Regions from separate parts of the Neisseria sp. HMSC078H04 genome, predicted to be linked through region 1. Evidence: predicted binding sites of a transcription regulator. Region 1 holds the regulator's gene; the other holds the start of a gene.
What was found. The regulator FNR, encoded in region 1, switches genes on or off when oxygen is low (the NO sensors DNR and NnrR bind a similar motif). The targets are predictions, from matches to a motif close to TTGATNNNNATCAA.
Positions count from the first base shown of each region.

Region 2: a site for FNR is predicted at 15,496-15,509, ahead of pflB (formate C-acetyltransferase). Genes of this name have one in related genera too.

Region 1 covers NZ_KV835822.1:59,009-75,428, reverse strand. Annotated here, with positions in the region: gene HMPREF2560_RS00550 (hypothetical protein) at 7-339, opposite strand; gene hemN (oxygen-independent coproporphyrinogen III oxidase) at 471-1,892, opposite strand; gene fnr (fumarate/nitrate reduction transcriptional regulator Fnr) at 2,055-2,789, shown strand; gene HMPREF2560_RS00535 (CysB family HTH-type transcriptional regulator) at 2,876-3,826, opposite strand; gene HMPREF2560_RS00530 (OmpA family protein) at 4,269-5,030, shown strand; gene HMPREF2560_RS00525 (DUF4149 domain-containing protein) at 5,167-5,595, opposite strand; gene greA (transcription elongation factor GreA) at 5,694-6,170, opposite strand; gene HMPREF2560_RS00515 (PepSY-associated TM helix domain-containing protein) at 6,516-7,925, shown strand; gene rplS (50S ribosomal protein L19) at 8,137-8,502, opposite strand; gene trmD (tRNA (guanosine(37)-N1)-methyltransferase TrmD) at 8,517-9,266, opposite strand; gene rimM (ribosome maturation factor RimM) at 9,266-9,775, opposite strand; gene rpsP (30S ribosomal protein S16) at 9,791-10,039, opposite strand; gene HMPREF2560_RS00490 (bifunctional acetate--CoA ligase family protein/GNAT family N-acetyltransferase) at 10,115-12,511, opposite strand; gene HMPREF2560_RS00485 (HAMP domain-containing sensor histidine kinase) at 12,567-13,964, opposite strand; gene misR (two-component system response regulator MisR) at 13,980-14,657, opposite strand; gene HMPREF2560_RS00475 (PglL family O-oligosaccharyltransferase) at 14,864-16,420, opposite strand, start outside.
Region 2 covers NZ_KV835834.1:112,125-128,544, reverse strand. Annotated here, with positions in the region: gene HMPREF2560_RS04905 (ribose-phosphate pyrophosphokinase) at 1-115, opposite strand, end outside; tRNA gene HMPREF2560_RS04900 (tRNA-Gln) at 292-367, opposite strand; tRNA gene HMPREF2560_RS04895 (tRNA-Gln) at 379-454, opposite strand; tRNA gene HMPREF2560_RS04890 (tRNA-Gln) at 465-540, opposite strand; gene ispE (4-(cytidine 5'-diphospho)-2-C-methyl-D-erythritol kinase) at 546-1,394, opposite strand; gene lolB (lipoprotein insertase outer membrane protein LolB) at 1,403-1,987, opposite strand; gene HMPREF2560_RS04875 (tetratricopeptide repeat protein) at 2,044-3,906, opposite strand; gene HMPREF2560_RS04870 (CoA pyrophosphatase) at 4,082-4,687, shown strand; gene cysG (siroheme synthase CysG) at 4,741-6,138, opposite strand; gene aroA (3-phosphoshikimate 1-carboxyvinyltransferase) at 6,439-7,731, shown strand; gene recA (recombinase RecA) at 7,879-8,925, shown strand; gene fghA (S-formylglutathione hydrolase) at 9,020-9,868, opposite strand; gene HMPREF2560_RS04845 (proline--tRNA ligase) at 10,365-12,077, shown strand; gene pflA (pyruvate formate lyase 1-activating protein) at 12,151-12,957, opposite strand; gene pflB (formate C-acetyltransferase) at 13,096-15,381, opposite strand; gene HMPREF2560_RS04830 (adenylosuccinate synthase) at 15,685-16,420, opposite strand, start outside.

The sequences.
Region 1 (16,420 bases):
TGTATTTTATGACTTAATTAGTTTGCGCAAAGACTGATTGTTGTATTTGATATCGGCAATCAGCTGGTCATATTGGTGCATTCTACGGAGCGAGCGGGTAATCAGATAGACCGAGAAAATAATCAAGCTGATGTTCATCAGACTGACCAGTACGAGCAAAGGCCAAACATCAACGGCCTCGTACCATTTCGATGTCGCAATCAGCGCACTGAAAATAGACAAAGGGAGTGCGAAAACGGCAATGCCCGTACGCATGATAGCAAGTGCCGTGCGTTTTTCAGCAAGGAGAAGCTGTACTTGATTGATGCTGAGGATATCGTTTTGCTGTTCGGTAACCATAGGATACGCGCCTATACAAATTAACTTTGAATTCTGATAAAGCGGAAAATATGGTTTTATGTTACCCGAAAGTATTGAAAATAAAAACAAAGGTCGTCTGAAAATTTTCAGACGACCTTTTCCATTTCTGTTTATACGGTTTGCGAGTATTTGGCTTTGGTTTCTTTATGGCGCAAATGGTAGTCGAACACCATGGCGATGTTGCGGATCAGGAAACGGCCCTTCGGCGTAACGGTCAGGCCGTGCGGTTTGAGGCGGACCAGACCGAGGGTTTCCAGTTGTTTCATATCTTCCAGTTCCGCTACAAAATAGCGGCTAAACGGAATGCCGAACACGCTTTCGTAAATTTGATAATCAAGCGAGAAGCGGCACATCAAATCCTGAATGATGTTGCGGCGCAGAATGTCGTCTTGATTAAGCTGGTAGCCGCGCATAATCGGTAGATGTCCGGCATCGAGTGCGGCGTAATAGGCATCGATGTCGCGCTCGTTTTGGGAGTAGGTGCTGCCGATTTTGCCGATAGAGGAGACGCCGATCGCCACCAAGTCGCAGTCGGCATAGGTCGAGTAGCCTTGGAAGTTGCGTTGCAGGAAGCCTTCTTTGAGGGCGATGGAGAGTTCATCATCAGGTTTGGCAAAGTGGTCCATACCGATGAAAACGTAGCCGCGCTCGGTCAGGGTTTGAACGCAATATTGCAGCATATCGAGTTTTTCTTCGCTGCCGGGGACGATATTGGTGTCGATACGGCGTTGCGGTTTGAAGATATGCGGCAGGTGGGCGTAGTGGTAGAGGGCGAGGCGGTCGGGGTCGAGGGACAAGACCGTGTCGATGGTGGTTTTGATGCTTTCGGTGTTTTGGTGCGGCAGGCCGTAAATCAAATCGACGCTGACCGATTTAAATCCGGCTTCACGCGCGGCATCAATCACTTCTTTGGTTTCTTCGTAGCTTTGGATGCGGTTGACGGCTTCCTGTACTTTAGGGTCAAAGTCTTGAATACCGACACTCATGCGGTTGAAACCGAGTTTGCCCAGTTTGAGGACGGTTTCGCGGCTGACTTTGCGCGGGTCGATTTCGATGGAGTATTCGCCGTTGGGGATGAGCTGGAAGTATTTTCGGATCATTTCGAAGACGCGTTCGAGTTGGTCGTCGCTTAGGAATGTCGGCGTGCCGCCGCCGAAGTGGAGTTGCGCAAGCTGGTGTCGTCCGCCTAAATGCGGTGCCAGCAACTCCATTTCTTTTTCCAGATATTGGATATAGGCATCGGCACGGCTTTTGTCTTTGGTAATAATTTTGTTGCAGCCGCAGTAGTAGCAGATGGTATTGCAGAAGGGAATGTGGATGTAGAGTGAAAGGGGTTTGTTGAGCGCGCCCATGTTACGCAGGTTTAAAGCTTGGATATATTCGGCTTCTTTAAAGCCTTCATGGAAGCGGTCGGCGGTCGGATAGGATGTATAACGTGGGCCGCTTGATGGCAAACTGGCAATCAATTCGCGGTCGAATTCCGGTAATTCATTGTTTGTGTTGGTGTTATTTGAGATAGGGATAATTTTCATGGTAGGGGCTTGTAGTATAAAGTAGGGAAATTAGGGAAAATTTTAGTCAAAATTTCGATAGTTTGGTAGAATGCCTGATAATGATATGTCGACTTTGACTTGGGTCAATAGTTATTCGGCTTCATCAGGGATTTATAGAACTATGCAGATTAAGGGTGCGTTATGGCCACACACAATGCAACACATCAAATGAAAACCTTGTGTTCCACATGTTCTTTACGCGAGCTGTGTTTGCCTGTCGGACTGATGCCTAACGAATTTTCACAATTAGATGCGGTTATTCGTCAAAGCCGCCGTCTGAAAAAAGGTGAATACCTGTTCCGTGCCGGCGAGCCGTTTACCTCTTTGTTTGCCATCCGTGCGGGCTTCTTTAAGACAACAGTCGCCAGCCAAGATGGACGAGATCAGGTAACCGGCTTTTTTATGTCGGGCGAGCTGATCGGTATGGATGGGATTTGTTCCCATATTCACAGCTGTGATGCTGTGGCTTTGGAAGACAGCGAGGTATGCGAGCTTCCGTTTACACATATTGAAGAACTCGGTCAGGATATTCCCAGCCTTCGTTCTCACTTTTTCCGCTTGATGAGCCGCGAAATTGTCCGAGATCAGGGTGTTATGCTGCTTTTGGGCAATATGCGCGCTGAAGAGCGATTGGCAGCATTCTTGCTCAACCTGTCTCAGCGTCTCTATTCCCGAGGTTTTGCCGCCAACGATTTTATCCTGCGGATGTCGCGTGAGGAAATCGGCAGCTATTTGGGGCTGAAACTGGAAACGGTCAGCCGTACCTTATCCAAATTCCATCATGAAGGCTTGATTTCGGTTGAGCACAAGCACATCAAAATCTTAGATGCGACAACCTTGAAGAAAATGGTTTCCGGTTGTTCGCACGCTATCTGAATCTTAGGCCGTCTGAAATATTTCAGACGGCCTTTTTAACAAGAATTAAAGAATAATTGTTAAGTTACGAAAGTGATAGTCAGATTTTAAATTGAAAAATCTTCAACAACCGGCGTGTACAGAATGCGATCGACTACTTCTCTGGTCAGTTTCGGTGCAAACATCTGGATAAAGTCATACGCGTAACCGCGCAGGTAAGTATCCGAGCGTAAGGCTATCCAAGTGGGCGACGGCTCAAATAAGTGTGCCGCATCAATTAGTTGTAAATCTTGATCAACCGCGGGATCGTACGCCATTTTGGCCATCAAACCAACGCCCAAGCCTAAGCGTACATACGTTTTCAATACATCCGTATCGGCAGCCGATAAGGCAACATCAGGTTGCTCGATATGCGCTTTATTAAATGTACGCGCGATACTGCTGCCGGAATTAAAAGCAAATTCGTAAGTAACCAGCGGAAAAGAAGCCAAGTCTTCAAGGCTTAAAGGATTGCGGCAGTCCAAAAGAGGATGATCGTGCGGAACAATCACGGCATGGTTCCATTCATAGCAGGGTAGTTTGCCCAACTCGGGGTGATCGTCAATGCGTTCGGTAATAATTGCCAAATCTGCTTCTCCGCTGCTGACCATTTGGGCAATGGCAGAAGGGCTGCCTTGTTTGATGGTCAAATTGACTTTAGGGTAGTTTTTGACAAATTCCGCAACGATTTTGGGCAAAGCATAACGCGCCTGAGTATGCGTTGTCGCGATGGTCAGCGAGCCGCTGTCATGATCGGTAAACTCGCTGCCGATATTTTTAATGTTTTGTACATCGCGCAAAATTCGTTCCGAAATTTCTAACACGGCTTTGCCAGGTTGCGAAACGGAAACCACACGCTTGCCGCTGCGGATAAAAATTTGGATACCCAATTCTTCTTCAAGCAGGCGGATTTGTTTGGAAATGCCGGGCTGGGATGTAAAAAGCGCATCGGCAGCCTCGGAGACATTCAGATTGTGCCGGTAAACTTCAAGGGCGTAACGTAATTGTTGCAGTTTCATGGTAGCAGTATCGGATACGTTGTTATTGTGGATTTTGTGCGACAAACGGTCTGTAATTTAACATATTTTGCCCGGTTTTGCCCCGAGTTTTGAAAATGGTTGTTTTTAATGAAAATATCTTTTAATGATATGAAAACAGGAAATTCAGGAAAGAAGAGGGAAAGGGGTTTTGTTGTTTTTGTACAACTTTAGGTAGGTGAATTGTCTGATTTTGCCCTAAATTAATGACACAAGATTGATTTTTCGGCATGATTAACTACTAGGAAGCAGGCACTTCATAATTGTTTGAAGGCATCGAGTATTGACAGTTTGCCTTGCGCTTCTTTATAGTGCAACCTGATATATCCGATTTGCCGCTGTTTTGATACTGCGGCCTGTATATTGGTACTTTGCAGCGGTTGCTTTCCTAGTCCGCCGCATAACAATTTGATGAGGGAATAAAATGACCAAACAGCTGAAATTAAGCGCATTGTTCGTTGCCTTGGTTGCCTCTGGCACCGCTATGGCCAGCGAAGCGCACACCAAACACGGTTACACCGTAAGCAGCCAATCTCAAGAAATCGTCCGTAACAACTACGGCGAATGCTGGAAAAACAGCTACTTCGACAAAGCTACCGAAGGCCGTGTTGAATGTGGTGACCGCGAAGCAGTTGCTCCTGTACAACAAGCTCCTGAGTATGTTGATGAAACTGTTTCCCTGTCTACTAAAACTCTGTTCGGCTTCGACAAAGACAACCTGCGTCCTGAAGCTCAAGAAAACCTGAACGCTTTGGCTCAACGCCTGAGCAACGACAGCGTACAAACTGTACGTGTTGAAGGTCACACTGACTTCATGGGTTCTGAAGAATACAACCAAGCTCTGTCTGAGCGTCGTGCTAACGTAGTTGCTAACTACTTGGTAGGCCGTGGCGTTGCTTCTAGCAAAATCTCTGCAGTAGGTCTGGGCGAGTCTCAAGCTCAAATGACTGCTACTTGTGAAGCTGAAGTTGCTAAACTGGGTAAAAAAGTTTCTAAAGCTAAGAAACGTGCTGCCCTTATCGCTTGTATCGAACCTGACCGTCGCGTTGATGTTAAAATCCGCAGCGTTGTTACTCGTCAAGTTGCTCCAGGCCAAACTATCGAAGGTCAAGGCGAATTGCCTGCTACTGATGAAGGTTGGATCCCAGCTCCTTACAATGGCGTTCACGGTTACGCTAAACCTTAATCGGTTTGTGAAAAATGCCCTGCAATATGCAGGGCATTTTTTTATGGTTTATATTTGAAGAGTCGGGGGAGTTCATGATTCAAAATAAAAGGCCGTCTGAAAGACTTCTTTTCAGACGGCCTTTTATTGAGACAGATTAGTTTGGTTTGGGCCATTTCCATACGCAGATGGCTGCCAGTATGGTACAAATCAAAAAGAGGATACTGGATAAGCCGTGCCAAACGCCGAATGTTCCGCCTACTAGGGACAGTAGCCAGTTATCCAGACCGTACTTGTGTGCCTCGATAACCGGCGTAACTAAAAGATGGTTGCAGGCTAAGAGTAGCCAAAGTACCAAAATCCACCAAGAAAGTGAGGCCAGTTGCCGTCTGAAAAAGGCATAGGCTGCGCCAAAAATAACTAAGCCACATATTGCTGTAATGGAAAATAAAATGCCGGCAATTTCTCCCGCCTGCATTTTAGGTAGAAGGCGGAACAGGATAGGGGCAGTAACATAGCCTGCTGTCAGCTGCATACCGAGCCACATGGCGGCAGCGGTTTGGATAATTTTGTACAGTAGATTCATTATGCTTCTCCTGGGAAGATTTTATTTTCTTTGATTATGGTGTTTTTAGGTACAACAAAAGGCCGTCTGAAAATGTTTTCAAACGGCCTTTTGTTTATTTAGATATATTGTACGGCAATAATGTCATATTCACGCACACCGCCAGGTGCCTGAACTTCTGCAACGTCGCCTTCTTCTTTGCCGATCAGGGCGCGGGCAATGGGGGAGCCAACGTAGATTTTGCGTTCTTTGATGTCTGCTTCATCTTCACCGACGATTTGGTAGGTAACTTGTTCTTCAGTTTCCAAGTCTTCCAGTGTCACAGTTGTGCCGAACACGATTTTGCCTTCTGCATGGATTTCGGCAGGGTTGATGATGTGCGCCATAGAGAGTTTGTGTTCCAACTCGGCGATGCGGCCTTCGATAAAGCCTTGACGCTCTTTGGCGGCTTCGTATTCTGCGTTTTCAGACAAGTCGCCGTGCGAACGTGCTTCGGCAATGGCTTCAATGACTTCTGGACGTGCTACGCTTTTGAGGTGTTGAAGTTCTTGTTTCAACAATTCTGCACCACGGACGGTCAAAGGGATTTTTTGCATTGAGTTCTCCATGAAAGCATGATGATGCTTTTAAAATTTTATCCGGCCACGCGCGGTAGCCGGATTGGAAATAAAAATACAAGCCGCCAAAGCTTGGCGGCTTGATGAATAAATAAGTAATGCCTGTATTCTACCAAATTCTGCCGAAACCGCAATGATTAAAACGGATTTTCAGTAAAGTGTTGTTTTCTGTTCTATTTTGTTTTTTCAGACGGCCTGAAAACTAAATATTGAAGTATTTCAAAGCTGCATCGGAAAAACGGTTTCTTAAATGAATGTTTTTGATTAAAATGTCTAATACTAATTCGTAATAATTAGTCTGCTTTAACTATATAAAGAGAATATATGGAAACAAAACCAACTTCCCAAAATGAACAACAGGCTAACCGCCGTTATTTGACTGTTTGGCGATGGCATTTTTATGCCGGACTTTTGGTTGCGCCGTTTTTAACCCTGCTGGCTGTTACAGGGTTAGGAATGCTGCTATTTGCCAATATCACCGGTAAAGAAGGCGAGCGCATACATGTTGCGCCGCAGGCGCAAGTGCAGCCTTTGTCGGCTCAGGCTGAAGCTGCCAGACAGTTTGTGAATCCGGAAACTACCTCTGTGGTGCAATATATTGCGCCGCGCGCAGATGATATGGTTGCCGTATTCCGCGTGAACAATGACGATAAGGCTGCTATGGTTGCCGTTGATCCCTATACGGCGAAGGTCGTCAATTCAACGCCGCGCAATGACGGCTGGTATCACATCATGGACGAAATCCATGGCGATATGATGATCGGCACGGTGGGCGACTATATACTGGAAACAGCCGCTTCACTGACTATTTTGATGATCATTACCGGGATTTACCTGTGGTGGGCAAAACAGCGCGGTGTGAAATCCATGCTTGTACCGAAAGCAGGTAAAGGACGTACATGGTGGCGTAGCATGCACGGCGCATTCGGCACTTGGGTTTCTTTGCTTCTGTTGCTGTTCTGCCTTTCGGGCGTTGCTTGGGCGGGAATTTGGGGCGGTAAGTTGGTTCAGTCTTGGAGCCAATTCCCTGCCGGTAAATGGGGCGTCGAACCGAACCCTGTATCTACCGTGCCGACCCACGGCGATGTGTTGAACGACGGTAAAATCAAAGAAGTGCCATGGGTTCTGGAGCTTACGCCTATGCCTGTTTCCGGTACGACGAAGGGCGAAAACGGCATCAATCCGAGCGAACCGATGACTTTGGAAACAGTTGACCGCTTTGCCCGAGAAATCGGTTTTGAAGGCCGCTACAAGCTTAATTTGCCTAAAGGCGAAACGGGCGTGTGGACGCTGTCTCAGGACTCGATGAGCTACGATATGCCCAGTCCGACCGCCGACCGCACGGTACACATCGATCAATACAGCGGCAAAGTCCTTGCCGACATCCATTACGATGATTACAACTGGTTTGGTAAATTCATGGCGGTCAGCATTGCGCTGCATATCGGTACGATGGGCTGGTGGAGTGTGCTGGCGAACGTTTTGTTCTGCTTGGCAGTCATTTTCGTCTGCATCAGCGGCTGTGTGATGTGGTGGAAACGCCGTCCTTCGGAAGCGCGTGGTCTGGTTCCTCCTGCGCAGAAAATCAAATTGCCGGTATGGTGGGCAATGGCTGTGCCACTTCTGATTTTGGCTGTGATTTTCCCAACAGCCATTGCCGCAATCGCTGTGATTTGGATTTTGGATACACTGTTGTTGTCGCGTATCCCTGCATTGGCAAGATGGTTTAAATAACCGTCCGATGTGATTAAAGGCCGTCTGAATCTTTTGTTTCAGACGGCCTTTTGTATAAAGGTTAAAAGAGGTAGGTAAGTTACGATTCTGTTTAAGTTTATATGTAAAATGGAGATTGTGGTTGGCTTGCAGGATTGTGTAAGAAAGACAAGGAGTTTTTGTATAAAAACAAAAAACCCACTTCATTGAAGTGGGTTTTTGATGAAGGCTATTAACCTTTGCGAGCAGGCAATTTTTCTTTAATGCGAGCTGCTTTACCGGTCAGGCCGCGCAAGTAGTACAGTTTGGCGCGACGTACGTCACCACGGCGTTTAACTTCGATTTTTTCTACGGTAGGAGAGTACAGTTGGAAAGTACGTTCTACACCTTCGCCGCTAGAGATTTTGCGAACGATGAAGTTGCTGTTTAGGCCACGGTTGCGGCGAGCGATAACAACACCTTCGTATGCTTGCAGACGGCTGCGAGAACCCTCAACTACGCGTACAGATACGACAACGGTGTCGCCTGGAGCGAATTCAGGGATTTCTTTGTTCAAGCGAGCGATTTCTTCTTGCTCTAATTGTTGAATCAAGTTCATTTGTTTTTCCTAAGTTATGATTGGATTTCCTGTTGCTCTTGCAAGATTTCTTTTAAGAGGCGGGATTCCTTTGGGATTAAACTGCGCTTTTCCAATAAATCAGGTCGGCGCTCTAAAGTGCGTCGCAGGGATTGTTTCAATCGCCACTCGGCAATCAAGCCATGATTTCCTGAGCGTAAGACCTCGGGAACCATCATGCCTTGGAATTCTACGGGTTTGGTGTAATGAGGACAGTCTAAAAGGCCGTCTGAAAACGAGTCTTGTTCGGCTGACTGTATATCGCCCAATACACCCGGGACCAATCTTAAGACGGCATCCATCAACATCATGGCGGGTAATTCGCCACCCGAGACGACAAAGTCGCCAATGCTGATTTCTTCGTCCACACTGCTTTGCAATAGTCTTTCATCTATGCCTTCATAGCGTCCGCATAGAAGAACAAGATGGGGCAGTTCGGCAAGTTCTGCAGCTTTTTTGTGTGTCAGCGGCTGACCTTGCGGACTGAGATAAATTACTTTGGCAGGTTTTTGCGAGTTTGCTTTGGCTTCTTCAATTGCCGCTTGAAGCGGCGGTGCCATCATAATCATTCCCGGACCACCTCCGAAGGGGCGATCATCAATATAGCCAAGTTTATTGTCGGCAAATTTACGGGGATTGATGGCTTGAAACTGCCAAAGATTTTGTTTTCTTGCTCTGCCTGTAACGCCATATTCGACAATGCTGTCGAACATCTCTGGGAAAATGGTGATGGCTTGAATCAGCATCAGTAGTCCAAACCCCAGTCGGCGATAATGGTTTTGCTGTCGGTATCGACAGATTCGATATAGTTGGAGACAAAGGGAATCAGGATTTGTCCGTGTTCGCCTTTAATCATCAAAACATCATTTGCACCGGTTTCCATCAGGTTGTTGACTTTGCCAAGGACGATGTTTTCTTTGTTGATGACGGTCATGCCGACTAAATCTGTCCAGTAGTATTCGTCTTCCTCGGTAGGGGCGAATGCTTCTCTGGGGATTTCGATGGTATAGCCGCGCAAGGCAAATGCTTGATCGCGATCGTCTATACCTTCAAATTTAACCTGAAGTTCGCCATTGACAATTTTACCTGCCTCAAGCACAACATTCAGGGTTTTGCCATCCTTGCACAACTGCCACTCGGGGTAGTCCAGCAGGCTGTCGGTATATTCGGTATTGGCGGCAATTTTAAGCCAGCCTTTAATGCCGAATACGCCTTTGATGTAGCCCATGGCTACCCGTTTTTGAGTGTCTGTCATGGTCGTTTCGGCTGATTAAGCAGCGATTTTTTGCTCTTTAATCAGTTTGGCAACTGCGTCGCTAACTTTCGCGCCTTGAGCAACCCAGTGGTTGATGCGGTCTGCGTCGAAACGTACGCGTTCTTGTTTTTCGTTGGCAACGGGGTTGTAGAAGCCTACGCGCTCGATGAAGCGGCCGTCACGACGGTTGCGAGAGTCAGTTACGACTACGTTGTAGAAAGGGCGGTGTTTTGAGCCGCCGCGAGCCAAACGGATAACTACCATTTTGAGTCCTTTTGAAAAATGCGGATATATAGAAACCGCTAATTTTAGGATATTTCACACGGGTTATGCAAGTTTTTATTTGTTTTTGTTGCTGTTTTGCCATTCGTTCAAATCGAGGCTTGCTTGATACAGACCGCGGTCGGTTTCAGATGGGGTGACGGTAAATCCTGATTTTTCAGCGAGTTTGAGCATCGGTGTGTTTTCTTTGAGGATTTCCGCATTCATAGTTTGGTAACCTTGCTGTGTGGCAGTTTGGATGATGAGGCTCATCATTTTGCCTGCCAAGCCGGTTTTGCGTGCTTCAGGCGCTAAAGTAATGCCGAACTCGCACTCATTGCGATTGATGCGGCTGTAGCGGCTGACTGCAACAATATGGCCGTCTGAAGCGAAGGCTGCCCACGTGCATTCGGTATGGAAATCGGGACGGGTCAGCCGTGCGAGTGTGGGCAGCGGCAACTCGTTGGTATGGGTCATGAAGCGCGTATAGCGGTCGGCTGCGGGTAATTGGCGGACAAATTTTTGTTTGGCTTCGGCATCTTCAGGTTCTAGTGCGCGGATGTGCAGTGTGTTGCCGTCGGGCAGGGTAAAGGTATCGGTTTGGCTCGGATAGGGTGCGAGTACGTTTTGTATCTCGGGCGTTTCGGTTTTAGGATGCAGCAGTTCGGAAGCGGCTTCACCGGTGTTGCGTAGGAACTCGGCCGCTGCCGGATTTTTTTGTTGGAGGTAGGCGGCGGCGCTTTGCATTTTAGCGGCGGCCTGTTCTAAGGTTTGGACGGCTTTTTTGGGGATTTTGGTTGTTGGTGCAACAGGTTTTTCTACGATTTCGGGGATGATGGTGCTGCTGTATTGGCTGCCGTTGTGGTTGAGGATAATGTCGCCGATATGCTGGTTGTTGCGGATAAGCGTGTTTAGGGAATGCAGGAATTGATTGAGAACGGACGTGTTGTCGAGTTCTGCAAATTGGCTTAAACGCTGGATATCAAGCGTGGTAAATGGAGGCAATGCGGCTTCGGTTTGGCCGTTGTAATGGGCGGTAAGGATATTGCCGTAAATGGCATGGCGGCTGAACCGGAACTGGACGGCATTGTGTTTTTGGGTTTGGCACGGAGGCAGGTATAGGGCTTCCGCCATCAGTTCTGTTTGGCCGGATGCAATGGCTTTATCGATACTTTTGCTTTTGGGTGTTTTCAGACGGCCTGTTTTGGCTGGGGCAGGGGTATTTTTCACTTGTTGCAAATAGGCGGTTTGATTGCGGAAATAAAGTGTCAGTAAGGCTTCTTCCGGCGTGTTAAACCGGGTTAGGCCGTCTGAAAAATGATAACTGACGAGAATGGGCTTGCTGGTTTTTTGTGCCAAATTATCCAGAGTTTGATGAATGCTGTACGCATCCGGCGTATCTGGCGAAATAATGCCGAGCAGGGCTTGAGTATGTGGATTTTGTAATTGTTCGAGCGCCAGACGGTGGATGCGTGCAGGCGTGGGATTGCTGCCGATGCAGCCTTGTCGGATAGATGGTACATCAGTTGGGAGGTCGAGGGTCAATTCGCAGGCATTGGCGGTAGTGCGCAGCCATTCTATCGGCGTATCGGACAGAATGGTGGGGTTGGTAATGACGGGAATGCCGGAAAGGTAGGCTTTTAGGGCTGCTTCCAGTTCGGCGGTATTGAATAGTGGTTGGAAATTGCAATGGCGGCTGAGGCTGCGCAGGATGGCTTTGTCTGTATCGTCGGTATGGTGTGTGGACAACAGGATAAGCGGAGTGTGGCGTGTGAAGTGGCGGATGGCACTGAACAGCTCGCGTTGGTTTTCGGCCGGATTGTAGTGGATCACGGCAACTTTGGTATGGCGGTTGTGGCCGAAGCGGTTGAGCCAGTCGGCGGATGTAGTAGGGCTTAGGTCATAGTTGAGGCTGATGTGGCGCGATACACCTTGGTGCAGTGTGTTCAGCAGGTGGTTGATGTTACGGCTGATGGTACTGTGGCCGGTGAGTAATGCAATATGGCCGGCCGGATAGTCGGCTTGGATGCCGATGTTGAGGTTGAGCGAGGGAAGTTGGATGCCTGCGCTGTTGCACACGGTGATGTTCAATTCATCGCCGTGATGTTTTTGAATGATGGAGCGGGCGTTTTTACAGGATTCGGGCGGCAGGTTTTCCCAATCTTGAATCAGGATAATGTGGCGCAGGTCTTTTTTACGGCAGGCTTTGAACAGCGAGTCGTAATGGTCGGGCGGGATAACGGCAACAACCAAATCGGCTTGGCCCGGGATTTTGCTGAGGCTGGAGTAAGAGGGAATGCCTGCGACACTGCTGTGTCGAAGATTGACGGGGGTAATTTTGCCTTGATATGAGGAACCGAGCAGGTGGCTGAAAATGCGTTCGCCAAGGCTGTGCGGACGTTCGCTGGCGCCGACGAGGATGATGTGTTCAGGCATGAAGAAGTAGCCGGAGCCGGTTTGGACGGTTGCGCTCATGATGGTTCCTTATTTGTGTTTTTGGCCGTCTGAAAAGTTTCAGACGGCCTTATTTTTAGACTTCTTTTTTGTCTCCGGCTTTCTTTTTGGGAAGGATAAAACGCATCCTCAGGCCGTTGGGTTTGACATTTTCAGCAATGATTTTACCGCAGTGCTGTTCCATAATGTGCTGTGTCAATGCAAGCCCTAAACCTGTACCGGGCTTGTGCGCGCTGGAGTCGGCGCGATAAAAGGCAGTGAAGATATGCGGAAGCTGCATTTCGTCCACGCCAGGCCCGTTGTCGGTAACATCGATAATCCAGTTTTTGCCGTCTTGTCCGATATGGGTTTGAATGGTGCTGCCTTCCGGACTGTAATTGATAGCATTGCGGATAACGTTGTCAAAGGCGCGGTATAGATAGCCTTCGTTGGCGCTGACCACGGCATTTTCGGGGATTTTTGGGTCAATGCTCAGGGTAACGCTTTGGTTGTTTTGGTGGGCAATGCTTTGGTTGTCCTCAATCAAGTTGGTTAAGAACGGAACGAGTTTGAGGTTTTCTTTTTCCAAAGGAATATTGGAAGTCTCTAGGCGGGAGAGGGTCAGCAATTCTCCAACCAGAGTATCCATGCGCACCAGTTCGCCTTCGAGCCGCTTGAGATATTGCTCTTGTTTTTGCGGTTGAGATTGAATCAGGCCGACAATCGCCTGCATACGCGCCAGCGGCGAGCGCATTTCATGAGAAACGTGGTGGAGCAAATGACGCTCTTTGGCAACAAGTTTTTCCAGTTTCTCGGCCATTTTGTCGAACTGCACGGCAAGGTGGGACAATTCGTCATCACGGTCGTCAACTTGCTGGGAAATGCGGGTTTCGAGTTCGCCGTTGGCTACCCTGTCCATGCCGCAGCCAAGAATTTTAATGGGCTTGGTGATGTTGTTGGCAAGGATATATGCCATCAAGAGGCCGACGATGATGATGAAAGACAGAATGATAAATTCGTGCCAAATAGGCGAAAGCGGCAGGCCGGGAATGAAAAGCGGGCTGGGTAGGCGTTGGGCTTGATGGTTGTCCCATCCTTTAATGAAGAAGAGGTATTCTTCGCCGAAACGGTCGTATTCGATGTGGGCTAAATCGGATTCGGGATTGTTGATGGCAAAGATGCGGGCGCGTTCGATGGATAGGCTGTCGATGTTGCGGCCTAAAATATCTTTTTTATCGTCGCCGGTAATCACATAAACGGCATTGGAAACCGGATTGTTTTTCCATTCCGAAAGAATTTCGCGCGCACCGCTGTCTCCGCGTGAGTTGAACGCGGAGATGATGCTGCTCATCAATGTGGTTTCGATGGTGCGGCGTTGGTTGAATTGGTTTTCGGCGAGGGTGTTTTGTACCAGCCAAAATGAAAAACTCGCCACAAAGATTGCGCAGACGATAACTGCGCAAAATGTGGCGAAGATGCGTTGAAACAGTTTCATTGATCTGTTTAATCTTTAGTTCTTAACAAACAGGTAGCCTAAGCCGCGTACAGTTTGAATCAGGGAAGCATCGCCCAATTTGTGGCGGATGCTGGAGATGTGTACGTCAATGCTGCGGTCAAATTTAGCCAGTTTGCGGTCGAGTGCTTCGATAGACAGAGTTTCTTTGCTGACAACTTGTCCGGCGTGGCGCATCAAAACTTCGAGCAGATTGAACTCGGTGCTGGTCAATTCAAGCGGAGTATCTTTGATGCTGGCTTGGCGTTTGGCAGGGTACAGGACAACGTCGCTGACAGAAATGCTGTTAGGCGCGTTGTTTTGTTCGTTGCTGTGTTGCGCACGGCGCAGGATGGCGTTGATGCGGGCCAAGAGTTCGCGCGGTGTGCATGGTTTCGGTACATAATCGTCCGCACCCATTTCCAGACCGATGATGCGGTCGATGTCGTCGCCTTTCGCGGTCAGCATGATGATGGGTACGGTGCTTTGGGTGCGTACGTTTTTCAGTACGTCCAAACCGTTCATTTTAGGCATCATGGAGTCTAATACGACGACATCGTATTGTCCGGTCAGAATTTCTTGAACGCCGGCTTCGCCGTCGGGAACGCTATGAACGTTGAGGCCTTCGGCAGTCAGGTATTCAGTCAGCAATTCGGTCAAGAGAGCATCGTCATCTACGAGTAATACGCGACTCATGGAATTTCCTTTTCGTGATTGTATGCGCCGCGGTACTAAATGGCAGTACGGCGCTTAAAATAGAGTTGTGTTCAATCTTAACATGCAATCTGCTTTTGTTGATAGCGTAATTTTCTGTGCTTTTGCGCTTTTTTGCATAGAAACTCGCTGCTCTTTACATTTTCAGACGGCCTGTAAGGACAAACTGACAATTGGGCGTGTTTTGTTCAGGGTTTGTCGCATGATTGGGCGGTTTGGTGTTTCGGTGCATTGATGAAATCTTTGCAATCGGACAAAAGTTTGGGCAGCAAGGGAGCGAATGCCGGGTGACTGCGTATTTTATCAGCGTAGAAATACATCATATAAGGATAATAATATTGCATTGCCTGCATCCATTGCGCACCTTCTTCTTTTTTGCCTTGTCGGTAGAGGTAAAGGCCGACTTGGTAGGCGCTGGAGTAGGGGCGGTAGGTCAGGGCTTTGAGTGCGGCTTCTTCCGCCCACGGACGGATGTAAGCATCGGTCGGGTCTGCACGTTTGCTCAAGCTCAAATCGGCGTAATAGGCAAGCATGGGGCTTTCTTTGGAAAGTCGTTGCAAGCCGTCGATTTTGTTTTGAACCGTTTGCTGATCATCGGTTTTCCCTACACGGCTATATTGGGTCAGATTTTGATATTCCCAGCTGAGGTTTGCCATGCCGATTAAAATCGATAAAGCAGCTATACCGCCTGCCCATTGTCTGATTCGGGTAGATAAAAGGCCGTCTGAAACATCTTTCGGATAAGAGGGTGTTAGCGACAGTATCAGGCTAAATACGGTGAGGAAGTAAATATACCAAAGCGGATATTCAAGCATGCTGTGGCAAAGGCTGACGGCGGCGGCAGTCAGTAAAAACAGCGAGGCCGGTGTTTGGTTGCGGCCCAACAGTCGCCACACGGCTGTAAGCAGGGTTAAGGCTGCGAGCAAGGTGCCGGCAATGCCCATTTCGGACAATAACTGCATGACGATATTGTGCGAATGGGTAAACAGTACGCCGAGGATATTGTTGGGGAAGTATTGTTGCTGGGCATTGATCAGAAAGGTTTGCTGGGCAAAGCTGTTCCAGCCGTGGCCGAACCAAGGTGCGGATTTAAAGGCAATCCATGCCTTGCTCCATTCGATTTGGCGCATGGAGCCTTCAAAACCGCTGGTGCCTGCGCGTTCTACAGCGGTTTCGTATTTGATGTTGCCAAACAAATCCAACAGGCTGCCCATGCCGAATTGGAAAGCAGCAGCCAGGATGGCGGTCAGAAGGAAAATGCACAGTGCGCGTTTGTGTTGGAAACGGGTACGCCAAAACCATAACGGCGTAATCAGGAATAGGGCGGCAATGTAGCCTAAGATGGTGCGCGAGTTGACAAGGCCGAGGGTCGCAGTCAAAGCCAATACGAACAGAAAACCTGCTGCATTGGATATTTTGCGCGCCGTCCATAAATAGGATGCCGCCAAAATGCCCCACATTAAATAATGTCCCAAATGGTTTCGTTGGCCGAGTTGGCCGTTTACGGTACCGCTGCTTCGGGCAATGATGCCGTTCAACCACTCTACGTTGGACCATCCTTTAAATTGCAGCCAGACGATGGCAGCCTGTATGGTTGCACCTATCAATAAAGACCAAGCAAAGATACTGACGACACGTTCCTGTCCGTAAGCTGCTACCCAGCCTCGCACCGACCATGCGCCCAGTGCCAAAATGACAAAGGTCCAGGCAGTAATATCGCTCATGCCGGGGTAGGTGGAATGCAT
Region 2 (16,420 bases), on a different contig from region 1:
AGAATTTGGAAACGGTGGCTTCACCGAGTGAAATATCCAAATGTTTGACAACGCGTTGCGCCAATTCCGGATTTGCATTACCGGTAAACACCATTAAACTGTCATAAGCAGCCATATCTACACCTGATTCTAGATTTGATTTACGCTCAGAAAACATTACGCTTCCCTCTGCCCCATGTCTAAGACACTAATTACGCGATTATACGCGTAAAGACGGGTAAAAAAAAGTTTTTCAGCGTTATTTCGTTCTTAGCGTAAAAAAGCGTGTAAGAGAACTTACACGCTTTTATTTGGCTGGGGAGGAAGGATTCGAACCTTCGCATGCTGGAATCAAAATCCAGTGTCTTAACCGCTTGACGACTCCCCAATAAAGGGTGTTGGCTGGGGAGGAAGGATTCGAACCTTCGCATGCTGGAATCAAAATCCAGTGTCTTAACCGCTTGACGACTCCCCAACAAAGGGTTTGGCTGGGGAGGAAGGATTCGAACCTTCGCATGCTGGAATCAAAATCCAGTGTCTTAACCGCTTGACGACTCCCCAACTTACTAAATCATATGAAACAGCGGATGAATATCTAATCCTTCCACACAATAAGCTTCATATAATTGAGAAACCTGTTGGTAAATTGTATTTGCTTCTTGATGAGATGCACTTGCTATAAACAAACAAGCTCCAGAACCGGTCATTAATGTATAACCATATTGGGATAACTCAACATAAGCCTTCCAAACTTCAGGATATTCCTGAAACACAACCGCCTGCATATCATTTTGAAACGGCTGTAATGATTGGAAAGTCGGCATTATGCTGGGTTTGGAATCACGTGTCAAGCCTTCATGTGCAAAAATTTTAGCTGTTGCCACATGGACGGGGGGCTTAACGATAACATACCATTGTTTAGGGACATCTATTTCAGCCAGCTTCTCGCCTACGCCTTTGGCAAAAGCACTTCTGCCAAAAATAAAAAAAGGAACATCCGCACCAAGACTTACACCTAAATCAATCAGTTGCTGCCTGCTCAAACCACATTGCCACCATCGGTTTAAAACCATTAAGACTGTGGCCGCATCAGAGCTTCCACCGCCCAATCCGCCTCCGGTCGGAATCACTTTATCCAACCAAATTTCAATGCCGTGCGGCACACTTGCATATGGCAGCAATAATTTAGCCGCCCGATAAGTCAAGTCCTGTTCGGGCTCAAGCCCTTCAATCGGCGTATGCAGAATAATCTGCCCATCAGTACGCATTTTCAGATGAACGGTATCGTATAAGCCGATCAAACAGAAAATACTTTCCAAATTATGATAACCATCGCTCCTGCGGCCGGTAATCCTCAAATCCAAATTTAATTTGGCCGGCGCAGGAAAGGCTTGAATTCCCTCTGAAACAGACATGGCATCCTCTATTTGCGTGCTGCGCATCGGGTTTGTCCATTCTTATCCAAAGAGTGATTTACTGTATCGAACACCAAGCGGATATTAAACTTGGCATTCTCAAGTTGAAGCGTTTTCGGCTGTCCTGAACTATTTAAAGTGCGCAATATTGTCCAGTCAAACTGCTTCAGACGGCCATCAGGCAGGATTTTGTATGGCGCATTGGCAACGCGTTTACCATCCGCCCAAATATGCAGATATTGAACCGGCAAAGCAAAGCCTAAAAGCTGTCTGCTCAATTCCTCAGCCGTTTCCGCCTGATAGACCTTACCCTTACTGTCTACTGCCAATACGCCTTCACTGTCTTGACACAGCTGACCTACGGTATTGCCCAACGGTGTATTCACATCAATGGTTTGAACCGCGTTCTGATAAGTCCAGTCGAAATTGGCATAAGAGCCTTTGCCTTCCACTTTGACAGCCAATCGACCGTCTGCGCTAAAATCCTGCACCTGCTCTGCTGCTTGCCAACTGTTTTGTTGAGGTAAGTTTGGCTGCGCACAGGCAGCCAAAAGCAATAAGGCTGCAACCGATGATAATTGTTTTAAATTCATGGATATTCCTTCATAGGCCGTCTGAAATCAAACGCTTTTCAGACGGCCTTTTGGTTTTATTTATGTTTTTGAGTATGCGGTTTACTGGACGTTATACCAAATTTGGACATTGTCTCTTTTAATACTCGGAGATTACTTCCGCGTTTCAAACCATCATTCCAAATTTCTTTGGCCTTGTCTTGATCGTCAAGTGTCCATAGGACTTCGCCCAAATGCGCGGCGACTTCGGCTTCAGGTTCTTTTTCGTAGGCATATTGGATATATGGAAGCGCCATTTGCGCATCGCCTTTAAGATAATAAGCCCAGCCTACACTGTCATTAATTGCTGCGCTTTCCGGATCCATTTGATAGGCCGTCTGAACCATTTTAAACGCTTCCTCCAAATCCTTGCCGTTGGACAACAAGGTATAGCCCAAAGCATTCCAACCGTGCGGATTATCCGGATACAGCTCTACCACACGGCGCAAATCGGCAATCGCCTTGCCTGGCTGATTCAGCTTCTCATACACCATCGAGCGCTGATACAACACATTGGCAAGCAGCTCGGGAGAAGCTTGGGTTTTCAAGGATTTTTCGGTGAAATTTACCAAGCTATTTAAAGCATTCAACGATTCTTGAAGATTAGTATTTTTAGACAATACAAACAAAGCCGTATTCAGCAAATCACTGGCTTCAAAATAACGTCCTCTTTGCTCGGGCATTTTTTGGGCACGTTGCACCAAAGCCCAAGCCTCTTTATGGTTGCCCTGTTTGGCTTCGATGGAAGCAGCCAAAATGGTTTTATCAAACGTATAAGCCGTTGCCGTTACCTTGTCCAGCCATTGTTTGGCTTTGGCAAATTCTTCAGCATCATTATAAGAAACCGCACCAATCAACGCCGCACGGCTGCGCTGCTCCTCCGTACCGGCTTTATAAGCCTTTTCCAGATAGCTGTTTACCGCAGAAATATTTTCCGTCTTGCTGGCTGACAATAAGGCGGCCTGAATATACAAATCAGGGTTGGGATTTTCTTCCAACAAAGTCTGTAAACGCTTAAAAGCCTTATCATTTTGACCATGAGCGATCAAATTGGCGATGTCCAACTCCTGCCAAATCGGAGATAAGGTTTTGGTGTCTGTCTCTTTGAAGAAGCCGTCCAGAATATCAGGATGCCGTTGCGCCATCAGCCGCAGGGTAACAAAAGTAGGCGGCAGAATTTCGTTATCCAACTTGGCCAAGCGCTGTAATGCCGCAATGGCGTATTTCTTTTGACCGTCTTTTGCACTAAAAATTGCATCCGCAATCGCCGCTTCTGGAAAGTCTTTATAATTCAGTGCCGTTTTATGCACCTGTTTGACCGCATCGCTGGTCAGATTCGGCTGTTGGGCTGCGGTTTGTGCCAAAAGCAGGAACACGCGCTTTTGCTCATCTTCACTACCGCCGGCAATCACCTTGTCCAATCCGCTTAAATTCTTATCGGCTTTGCCCAGCAGCAAATTGCGCAACCAAGTCATACGCTTTTGTGTTTCACCAGGCTCCGGCTCGATTTCGCGCCATTTTTGGTAAATAGCTTCAGCCTGTTCAAATGCGTTTAAAGAAACCGCCATCTCCAAAGCCCGCTCGGCCACTTCGGGAGATTTGGTGCGATGCAACGTTAAAATATAAGTAAACAGCGCAGAAGCCGCATCACCCTTTTGCAAGGCCAGTTCTGAATTTAACAAAGTAAAAACCTGCGAAGTGCGGTTTTGTATACCCAACAGACGTATCCGTTCCTGCTCGCGCTCTTCGGGAGAAAAACGGTCAGCACGGCTTTTCTTTTTGATAATCTTAGCCGATTCAAAAACTGTTTTTGAATCGTTGGGCGCGGCAAAAGTTTGTGTAGCAAACAACATCATGACAGCCGCAGCTGCTACTCGAATACGGGATGGGGAAAACAACATAACTATCCTTTTTGAGAACCTGCCGGCATTTTCAGACGGCCTAAGCACTTGCAAAACAGACGCAAAGCTTTATTTATCATTCAGGCATAACTGTAACACACGCACCCTATTTTGTTGACACGGTAACCGTAAACCTTGTGTAATCCTCATCTGCATAAAACGATCAGCGCCAAAAATGAATACCGACCAACTTATCCATTTCCTAACTCAAGCTTCACACTTCAGCAGCCGTATGCAAGCAGAGCGCAATCAATTAGTTACTCCAAAAATGGTTAAAGAAGCAGCCGTTTTGGTCGGCATTGTCTTGCATGAAGGAGCGTGGCAAATTTTACTAACCAAAAGGGCCGAGACCTTAAGGCAGCACACCGGACAAATCGCCTTTGCCGGCGGCCGCAAAGATGCCCAAGACGACAGCCTAACGGCAACGGCGTTAAGAGAAGCTTATGAAGAAACCGCCATTCCGATTACCGCATGGCAGACTTTTGCGCCACTACCCTTTTATGACACGCCTTCCGGCTACCGTGTTACGCCTGTTCCGGTAGTTTGCACACAGCCCATTACCCCAAAAGCCAACCCCGATGAAGTAGCTGAAATTTTTTATCTGCCTTTGGATTTTGCCTTAAACCTGCAAAACTACACATTCCGTCAGCTTCATCACAACAATCAAACCCTCGCCCTCCCAGCCCTGCCTTTCCGACACTACGACATTTGGGGGCTGACAGCAATCATCCTATATGGACTGGCAGAACGTTATCAGCAATATTGCCAAGCTTTTAAATAAGGCAAGGCCGTCTGAAAACCAATATTCAGACGGCCTTATTTGATCAATCCTCTTTACGCTGCTTCTTCATAGCATTCTACAAATTCTCCAAACCATTTCATCTCATCGCGCAGGGCAACCACTTCGCCAATCACCATTAAAGCCGGACGCTCTGCTTCGGCAGCTAACACGCCCAAATCTTTCAGACGGCCTGTCCGCACGGTCTGATTCGGTAAAGTCCCATTGGAAATCACGGCAACGGGCGTAGAAGGCTGCCTACCATAAGTCATCAGCCTTTCCGCAATTTCAGCCGCTTTAAGCGTGCCCATATAGATCACCAGCGTTTGACGGCTTAAAGCCAAAGTCTGCCAATCTGGTTGACTGCCCTCGTGTTTGCTGTGGCCGGTCACAAATAAAGTACTTTGGGCGCAATCGCGATGGGTTAACGGAATACCGGCATAAGCAGTAGCACCAAGTGCAGCAGTAATGCCTGGCACAATGCGGTAGGCAATCCCGGCCTGATGCAGGGTTTGCACTTCCTCCCCGCCGCGCCCGAATACAAAAGGATCGCCGCCTTTCAACCTCACTACGCGCTCGCCTTTTTGAGCGTGCTCAACCAATAGACGGTTGGTTTCTTCCTGCTGAACATGGTGCGCACCGGCGCGTTTGCCCACACTGATTTTCACCGCATCTTTACGCACCATCGCCAAAATCTTATCCGACACCAAAGCATCGTAAAACACCGTATCCGCAGCCTGTATCGCCTGCAAAGCATGTATGGTCAGCAAGCCCGGATCGCCCGGCCCTGCGCCCACCAAAACCACTTCGCCGCCAAACGGCGTTTCCCGGTTTAACTGCGTTATCAATTCACGCTCTGCCGCTTCGATATTGTTTTGAGCCGCAAAAATACTGAAACGGCTGTCGAACAACTTTTCCCAAAAATAACGGCGGCGTTCGACATGATGAATAGTCTGTTTAACCTTTTCGCGCCATTTTCCGGCAATACGCGCCATCGTGCCTGTATGCAGCGGAATCAATGTTTCAATAATCTGCCGCCATTTCCGCGCCAATACAGGCGCATTACCGCCGCTGGATATGGCTATCTTCAACGGCCCCCTATCCACCACGGCAGGCACGATAAACGAACACAAATCCGCCGTATCCACCGTATTGCATAATTTCGTCCGTCGCTCCGCCGCTTCAAAAACACGGCGGTTAAACCCATCATCATCCGTCGCCGCAATAACGAAATACACCTCGTCCAGCATGGCTTCTTCAAACAAGCCGCCCAGCCAAACTATTTTCCCTTCAGCCACCCATTGCTGAAACTGCGGATTCAGAGTTTCCGCAACAACGCGCACGCGCGCTCCGGCAGATAACAGGCTTTCCGCCTTGCGCTCGGCAATCTTGCCCGCGCCTACCAGTAAAACAGGACGGTTTCTCAAATCGGCAAACAAAGGATAATGGCTCATGGTCGTGCTCTTGCTTTATCAATGATTATCCACCGATATTAAAGGCCGTCTGAAAAAATAGGAAAGAATGGTTTCTGATTTTCTTATGGTGTTTGGTTATATACCTGCCACAACAAAATAAGTTATAACGGCAAATACAAAACAGGAGCAGAAAACTTCAAAATAAATGATTGGAAAATTGTGTAACGATATAAAAATTCATTTTTTCACAAATAAATTGCGCCCTCTTCATTTTTCAGACGGCCTTTGCCTGCGTATAATATCGGTCTAATTTACAATTCAAACGAGCTTAGTCCAGACATGACCGAATCCATCCGCCTGCCCGCTTCCACACTCAAGCCTTCTACTGTTGCCCTGCCCGGTTCCAAAAGCATCAGCAACCGTACGCTGCTCTTGGCCGCACTCTCCGACAACGTTTGCGAAATCCATTCTTTGCTCAAATCTGACGATACCGACCGAATGCTTGAAGCACTCGACAAACTCGGCGTGCAAATTGAATCTTTACCTGAAGGCCGTCTGAAAGTTCATGGCACCGGCGGCCGCTTTCCCAACCAAACCGCCGATTTGTTTTTAGGCAACGCCGGTACGGCATTCCGCCCCTTGACTGCCGCGCTTGCCGTTTTGGGTGGCGACTATCATCTGCATGGCGTGCCGCGTATGCACGAACGCCCCATCGGCGATTTGGTGGATGCGCTACGCATTGCAGGTGCAGACGTACAATATCTGGGCAATGAAAACTATCCGCCGCTTCAGATCGGCAAACACCAAGACAACGGCGAGCGCGTTATTCCGATTAAAGGCAATGTTTCCAGCCAATTCCTGACCGCCCTGCTGATGGCTTTGCCCTTGACCGGACAAGCATTTGAAATCCACATGGTAGGCGAGTTGATTTCAAAACCTTATATCGACATCACGCTCAAGCTGATGGCGCAGTTCGGTGTGGACATCATCAATGAAGACTACCGTGTATTTAAAATCCCGGCCGGTGCCCAGTATCATGCGCCCGAACATTTATATGTAGAAGGCGATGCCTCCAGCGCATCTTATTTCTTGGGCGCAGGCCTGATTGCGGGTACACCCATCCGCGTGACCGGCATCGGTGCACATAGCATCCAGGGCGACGTTGCCTTTGCGCGTGAATTGGAAAAAATCGGTGCGGATGTTATTTGGGGCGAAGATTTTGTTGAGATTTCCCGTCCTGCCGAACGCAAGATTCAGGCTTTTGATTTGGATGCCAACCATATTCCAGACGCGGCCATGACCTTGGCCATCGTCGCACTGGCCACCAAACAGCCCTGCACCCTGCGCAATATCGGCTCATGGCGCGTCAAAGAAACCGACCGTATCGCCGCCATGGCAACTGAACTGCGCAAACTGGGTGCAGAAGTTATCGAAGAAGCCGAAGCTATTCATATTACGCCGCCCGAAACACTTACCCCTGATGCCGTCATCGATACTTACGACGACCACCGCATGGCCATGTGTTTCTCGCTGGCTTCACTTTTGGGCGTCCCCGTCATCATCAACGACCCGAAATGTACGCATAAAACTTTCCCCGACTATTTCCAAGTTTTTGCATCATTAACCAACTGATTGATTATTTAATGTTTCAGACGGCCTGTTGCATACAAAAAACACAGGCCGTCTGAAAAATAAAAATAAAACTATACTTTTTCTTAATTTATGCGATAATAGCTAAATAAATTCTTAGCGATTCATATTTCCTTTCGGAGAGAAAACATGTCAGACGAAAAAAGCAAAGCCTTAGCCGCCGCCCTTGCCCAAATCGAAAAAAACTTCGGCAAAGGCTCCATCATGAAAATGGACGGCAGCCAACAGGAAGAAAACCTTGATGTTATTTCCACCGGCTCCCTCGGCGTGGACTTGGCACTCGGCGTTGGCGGTCTGCCCCGCGGCCGCGTGGTTGAAATTTTCGGCCCGGAATCCTCCGGTAAAACCACACTCTGTCTCGAAGCCATTGCCCAATGCCAAAAAAATGGCGGCATCTGCGCATTCATCGATGCCGAGCATGCTTTTGACCCGATTTACGCCCGCAAACTCGGCGTAAAAGTCGAAGAACTCTATCTCTCCCAACCGGATACCGGCGAGCAGGCATTGGAAATCTGCGATACCTTGGTACGCTCAGGCGGTATCGATATGGTCGTTGTCGACTCCGTAGCCGCACTTGTGCCTAAAGCCGAGATCGAAGGCGAAATGGGCGACAGCCACGTCGGCCTGCAAGCCCGCCTGATGAGCCAAGCCCTGCGCAAACTGACCGGCCACATCAAACGCACCAATACATTGGTTGTTTTCATTAACCAAATCCGTATGAAAATCGGCGTGATGTTCGGCAGCCCTGAAACCACGACCGGCGGTAACGCGCTCAAATTCTACGCCTCCGTCCGCCTCGACATCCGCCGTACCGGTCAGATTAAAAAAGGCGATGACGTTATTGGTAACGAAACCAAAGTCAAAGTTATCAAAAACAAAGTTGCACCTCCATTCCGTCAAGCCGAATTTGATATTCTTTACGGCGAAGGCATCAGCTGGGAAGGCGAATTGATCGACTTGGGCGTCAAACATGACATCATTGAAAAATCCGGTGCATGGTACAGCTACAACGGCGCAAAAATCGGCCAAGGTAAAGACAATGTACGCGTTTGGCTGAAAGAAAATCCTGATATCGCCAACGAAATTGATGCCAAAATCCGTGCGGCAGTCGGTATCAATATGGATATTACCGAAGGCAAATTGGACGATACCGACGGCGAACGTCCTGAGGAATAAGTCTGTTTGAAATAAAAGGTTAAAAAGACCAAATAAAGGCCGTCTGAAATTCGTTCATTAATCGGATTTCAGACGGCCTTTTATTCAATACTGCTTAAAGCCCCAATGCTTGGGCGTGAAACTCGATATGCGAATCGATAAAGCTGGCAATAAAGAAATAGTCATGCCCATAGCCCGGACGTACTTTATATTGGATATTGAAACCTTTTTCGCGTGCTGAGCGGACAAATCCTTCCGGTTGCAGAACTTCAGGATACAAAGCAACTTCACTGCCGACATCAATCAAAACAGGCAATTTATGCGAGGCGGTCTGAAGCAGCTCTATACTGTCATAGCGTTTCCATGTTTCCATGTTTTGGCCCAAATAAGCTGACAACGCCTGTCTGCCACCTTCCGTATCGATAGGATGACATAAAGGTGCAAAAGCGGAAACCGCAGCATATCGGCCGGGATGCTTCAAAGCCAACTGCAGCGCGCCATGCCCGCCCATGCTGAAACCCGCAATGCTGCGCTCTTTCGTTACCGGGAAATTATGCTCGATCAAATCAGGCAATTCTTGGCTGATATAGTTTTCCATTTGATAATGCTGAGCCCAAGGTGCTTCAGTTGCGTTAACATAAAATCCGGCACCCTGTCCAAGATAATGTTCCTCACTGTCGGCAACGTGCTGACCGCGTGGCGAGGTATCCGGAAAAACCACAATAATATTCCATTGCGCCGCAAAACGTTGAATTCCGCTTTGCCGAACCAATTCAAAACCATCACTATTTAAGCCGGAAAGAAAATATAAAACAGGCGCAGGATAGCCTTTTAAGACTTGTGGCGGCAGATAGGCATCAAATACCATATCCGTCCGGCAGGTTTGAGAAAAATGACGGTAGCGTTCCTGATACCCGTTAAACATCTTTCTACGTTCCAGCAAATGCAATTCTGAATTTTTCATTTTATTCCTTGTAAGGAAACAGCAATAAGCAAAATGTTAGCGCAAAACCTGTCCATCGTGTTGTTGCCCCATCTTTTTAAGGCAACCAAATCTGCTTTAAACAAGGCTTGCCAATCATGCGAAATCATTACGCCGACGGCATTTAAAATCTATACACAATCTCTGTGGATAAATCTGTTGATAAGCTTTGGGTAATCGTAAAATTTTCTTTAGGAACAAACTAAGTCTTAAATTGACTAAAATTTAATCAAATAAAACACAATAAAATCAAATAGTTATATTTATAAGATTTTACTATAATCATACAGTGAAAATTTATAGGTAAAACAAGGTTATGCGGCTTTGTGCATAAATTAGGGTTGACATCCCTAAAAATCGCCCCGAATCAAAAGCTCTGTAAAACAACGGCCGATTTCATCAGATGCCATTCAAAAGACACGCGGCCACACATTTTGCGTTACAATACGCACTTATTTTTAAGAAAGAAAAATACGCCATGAAAGCCTCCCAGTTCTTCATTTCTACCCTTAAAGAAGCCCCTGCCGAAGCCGCACTTGCCAGCCACAAGCTGATGATTCGTGCCGGCCTGATCAAAGCCAATGCATCCGGTCTTTATACTTGGATGCCGATGGGTCTGCGCGTATTGCGCAAAGTTGAAAATATCGTGCGCGAAGAAATGGCCCGCGCGGGTAGCGTGGAGCTGCTGATGCCGGTGGTACAACCTGCCGAACTGTGGCAGGAATCCGGCCGCTGGGAGTTTTACGGTAAAGAACTGCTGCGCCTGAAAGACCGTCATGACCGCGATTTCTGCATGGGCCCGACTTGTGAAGAAGTCATTGCCGACATCGTGCGCAAAGAAGTCAACAGCTACAAACAACTGCCGAAAAACTTTTATCACATCCAAACCAAATTCCGCGATGAAGTGCGTCCGCGCTTCGGTGTGATGCGCGCGCGCGAGTTCGTCATGAAAGACGCTTATTCCTTCCATGCCGACTATGCCTCGCTTCAGACGACCTATCAGGATATGTACGACGCTTACTGCCGTATCTTTACCCGTCTGGGCTTGGAATTCCGCCCCGTCGCCGCAGACACCGGCAGCATCGGTGGTACCGGCTCTCACGAATTCCAAGTATTGGCTGAAAGCGGCGAAGACGTTATCGCATACAGCGATACTTCCGATTACGCCGCCAATATCGAATTGGCACCCACCTTGCCGCTCAAAGGCGAACGCGCCGCTGCTCAGGCCGAGTTGACCAAAGTACATACACCAAATGTCAAAACCATTGAGTCTTTGGTTGAATTCCTCAATATTCCGGTTGAACAAACCCTCAAATCCATCGTGGTTGAAGGCGAAAACGAAGGCGAACTCGTCCTGCTGCTGTTGCGTGGCGACCATGAGTTTAACGACATCAAGGCAGAAAAACTGGCCGGCGTGAAATCGCCACTGACCATGGCAAGCCCTGCCGCGATTATTGAACAGTTCGGCGCAAACGGCGGCTCTCTCGGCCCTGTCAACTTCAAAGGCAAAGTCTATGCCGATTTCGCCACCGAAAAAGGCGCAGACTGGGTTATCGGCGCGAACGAAGACGAATACCACTATACCGGCTTCAACTTCGGCCGAGATGCTGCTGAGCCTGAATTTGTCGATTTGCGCAATGTCATCGAAGGCGACATCAGCCCTGACGAACAAGGCCGTCTGAAACTGGCGCGCGGGATTGAAGTCGGCCACGTTTTCCAATTACGCGACAAATATACCCAAGCCATGAATGTCAGCTTCTTGGACAATAACGGCAAATCCCAAATCATGGAAATGGGCTGCTACGGTATCGGTATTACCCGCGTTGTTGCTGCCGCCATCGAACAAAACAACGACGAAAAAGGCATTGTTTGGACCAAAGCAATGGCGCCGTTTGAAGTCGTTATCGTACCGATGAACTACAAAAAATCTGAAGCCGTACGCGAAGCCGCCGACAAAATCTATGCCGAGCTTCTAGCTGTCGGTGCGGATGTATTGCTGGATGACCGCGACGAACGTGCGGGCGTATTGCTGAATGACTCCGAGCTGTTGGGTATTCCTCACCGCATCGTAATCGGCGATCGCGCCTTAAAAGAAGGCAATGTCGAATATGCCGAACGCCGTGACAATCAGGCCCAAGCCGTTGCAGTATCAGAAGTTGTTGCCAAGGTTCTGGCCGCATTGAACGCTTAAGTTTTTTTCAATCATGAAAAGGCCGTCTGAAACTGATTATTTCGTTTCAGACGGCCTTTTTCTATTTTCTGTTTTAATAAATAATGTTTTTTCCGTAGCTCTCTAATATTTCTTTGATTTTCAAGATGGTTTCTTTAGGCGGCGGATGTACGCCTTTTAACTTGTATTCGTCGCCGCACAAAGCCCATTTATGTGCGCCCAATTCGTGATACGGCAAAAGCTCTACCATTTCTACATTATCCATATCACCGATAAACTCGCCCAATAAATGCGCTGACCGCTCATCATCGGTATAACCGGGAACAACCACATAGCGCACCCGCGTCGGCTGATTGCGTTCGGCAAGATAGCGCGCAAATTTCAGCGTTTTGGTATTTGGAATACCGACAAGCACTTTATGAATTTCAGGATCGATTTGTTTTAAGTCGAGCATGACCAAATTGGTATGATCTAGCAAATCATCCAAAATCGAATCATAGTGCAAAGCATAGCCATTACTGTCGAGACAGGTATGGATATCGTGTTCCCAGCAGGCCGTAAACCAATCGCGTACAAACTCATATTGCAATAACGGCTCGCCGCCGGTTGCTGTTACACCTCCGCCTGTCGCACGCAGATAATGACGATAGGTCATGACCTGCTTCATCACGGTTGCCACATCCAATTCCTGCGCCTGCTCGGTATGCAAATCCCAAGTATCGCGATTATGGCAATACAGGCAGCGCATCAGGCAACCTTGCAAAAAAAGCACGTAGCGCAAACCCGGACCATCGACAGCGCCGCAAGATTCAATCGAATGAATAATGCCTTTGCCGTTATAGTGACGGTGGCCAAGGTCTTTCAGTTCCGGCTCGGGGGTAATGGCAAAAGTCGTGGACATAGTGTTCGGCTCAAAAATGTTTTTGCTTATATAGATTGTACGATAATAAAGGCCGTCTGAACATTTCAGACGGCCTCGGAGCTTTGTTTCAAAACAAACCAAACGCAAATTTAGCTTCTGGTTCGTTTCGCCACCCGATTACATGGTTTCTGTGAACGTACGGGTAATCACATCAAGCTGTTGTTCGCGGGTCAGCGAGTTGAAGCGAACCGCATAACCGGACACACGAATGGTCAACTGCGGATATTTCTCCGGATTGTGCATTGCATCTTCCAAAGTCTCGCGATTCAATACGTTGACGTTCAAGTGTTGACCGCCTTCCAAAATACCATCTTCATGGTGGAAATAACCGTCCATCAAACCGGCAAGGTTGCGTTCGCGAGAATGCTCGTCTTTACCCAACGCGCCAGGAATAATGGAGAAGGTATAAGAAATACCGTCTTTAGCAAACTCAAATGGCAGTTTGGCTACGGAAGTCAATGAAGCGACTGCACCGTTGACGTCACGGCCGTGCATTGGGTTTGCACCCGGACCAAACGGAGCACCTGCACGGCGACCGTCTGGAGTATTACCGGTTTTCTTACCGTAAACAACGTTGGAAGTAATGGTCAGTACGGACTGAGTCGGAGTGGCGTTGCGGTAAGTTTTGTGGGTTGCCACTTTTTTCATGAAGCGTTCAACCAAATCGCAGGCGATATCGTCAACGCGGTCATCGTTGTTACCAAATTGTGGGTATTCGCCTTCGATTTCAAAGTCAACAGCAATACCGTTTTCATCGCGAATCGGTTTCACTTTGGCGTACTTAATGGCGGACAATGAGTCGGCAGCCACAGACAAACCGGCAATACCGCAAGCCATCGTACGTTTCACGTCACGGTCATGCAACGCCATCAACGCAGCTTCGTAGCTGTATTTATCGTGCATGTAGTGAATGATGTTCAAGGCAGTAACGTATTGGGTTGCCAACCAATCCATGAATTTGTCCATGCGCGCAAAGACAGTGTCGTAGTCCAAGACTTCGTCCATAATCGGCTCGGTTTTCGGACCAACTTGCTCTTTAGATTTTTCATCCACGCCGCCGTTGATTGCGTATAGTAGAGTTTTAGCCAAGTTAGCACGTGCGCCGAAGAACTGCATTTGTTTGCCAACCACCATCGGGCTGACGCAGCAGGCAATGGCGTAGTCATCGCTGTTGAAGTCAGGACGCATCAAATCGTCGTTTTCATATTGGATGGACGAAGTATCAATGGATACTTTGGCGCAGAATTCTTTAAAGCCTTGCGGCAGTTGTTCTGACCACAATACAGTGATGTTTGGCTCAGGAGACGGGCCCATGTTGTACAGGGTGTGCAACACGCGGAAGTTGGTGCGTGTTACCAAGGTACGACCGTCCAAGCCCATACCACCGATAGATTCGGTTGCCCAAATCGGGTCGCCGGAGAAGAGTTGATCGTATTCCGGAGTGCGCAGGAAACGAACCATACGCAGTTTCATCACCAAGTGGTCAATGAATTCTTGCGCTTGGGTTTCGGTAATCACACCGTTTTTCAGGTCACGGTCGATATAAATATCCAAGAACGAAGACACACGGCCGAAGGACATCGCTGCGCCGTTTTGAGATTTAACGGCGGCAAGGTAGGCAAAGTAAGTCCATTGGATGGCTTCTTGTGCATTTTTTGCAGGGCCGGAAATGTCGTAGCCGTAAGAAGCCGCCATTTCTTTCATTTGACCCAAGGCTTTGTATTGTTCGTTGATTTCTTCGCGACGGCGGATGACTTCTTCCAAGTCCACACCGTTTTCCAAATCGGCTTGCAGTGAGTTGAACTGGTTGAGTTTGTCTTTCATCAAGAAGTCGATACCGTACAATGCCACGCGGCGGTAGTCGCCGATAATACGGCCGCGACCATAAGCATCCGGCAGGCCGGTAATCACACCTGATTTACGGCAGCGGCGGATGTCGGGCGTATAAACGTCAAATACGCCTTGGTTGTGGGTTTTGCGGTATTTGGTGAAAATTTCGCTGACTTCGGGATTCAATTCAACGTTGTACACTTTGCACGCGTCTTGCACCATTTTCAAACCGCCAAACGGCATGATAGAGCGTTTCAAAGGCTCGTCTGTTTGCAGGCCGACGATGGTTTCCAAATTTTTGTCGATATAGCCCGGAGCATGGCTGGTAATACCGGAGACGATTTGCGCGTCGATTTTATACGGCTCGTGCGTACGGTTTTCAACCTTGATGCCTTCCATCACTTCCGCCCACAGCTTGGTTGTGGCTTCGGTTGCTGGTGCCAAGAAAGAGGCATCACCTTCATATGGCGTGTAGTTTTTTTGAATAAAATCGCGGACATCTACGTTGGTTTCCCAGTTACCACCGACAAAACCTTCCCAAGCGGCAGGACGTTGCTGAACATCATTTGACATATCAAGCTCCTAATTTTATTGAAAATATAGACTGTAAATTTTCTGAAAGGATAGCACTAATACCCATTTATTTACAGGGATTTTCTTGAAATAAAATTACAGACTAGCCTTTTCTTGATTTACGTCAATGAGAATAATTGTTACTTGGTACTACATCTCACTTTCCAAACATTTGTACTTCAAAACGGCGTAAAATACAAAATTCAGCCCTGAAGACAGACGTCTTTCAGGGCTGATTTTTTATTGCATTGCATATATAAAGGCCGTCTGAAACATTCAGACAGCCTTTATTCACTTCTTCAATTAAGCAAACGGATGATGCAAAACGATGGTTTCTTCACGGTCAGGACCGGTTGAAACAATGGCCACAGGCGCACCGCACACTTCTTCAATACGTTTCAGGTAAGCTTTAGCGTTTTCAGGCAGCTTATCGTACTCTTTCACGCCGAAAGTCGACTCGCTCCAACCCGGCATGGTTTCGTAAATCGGTTTGCAGGTTTCTACCGCATCAGAGCCGCAAGGCAGAATGTCGGTTTTGCTGCCATCAGGCAATTCATAACCTACGCAGATATTGATGTTTTCAATACCGTCCATCACATCCAGCTTGGTGATGCACATGCCGGAAATGCCGTTAACTTGAATAGAGCGTTTCAGAGCAGCCGCATCAAACCAGCCACAACGACGCGCACGACCGGTTACGGAGCCGAATTCATGGCCGCGTTCAGCCAAACCTGCGCCCACTTCGTCAAACAATTCAGTCGGGAATGGACCGGAACCTACGCGGGTAGTATAGGCTTTAACGATACCCAAAACATAATCCAGCATTTGCGGACCTACGCCTGCACCGGCAGAAGCGGCACCAGCCAAGCAGTTGGAGGAAGTGACAAACGGATAAGTACCGTAGTCGATGTCCAGCAACGTACCTTGCGCGCCTTCAAACAACAGGCTTTCGCCTTTGCGGTTTTTCTCGTTCAAAACACGGGAAACATCGGTAATCATCGGCGTAATGCGCGGTGCAACTTTTTCAATGACCGCCATC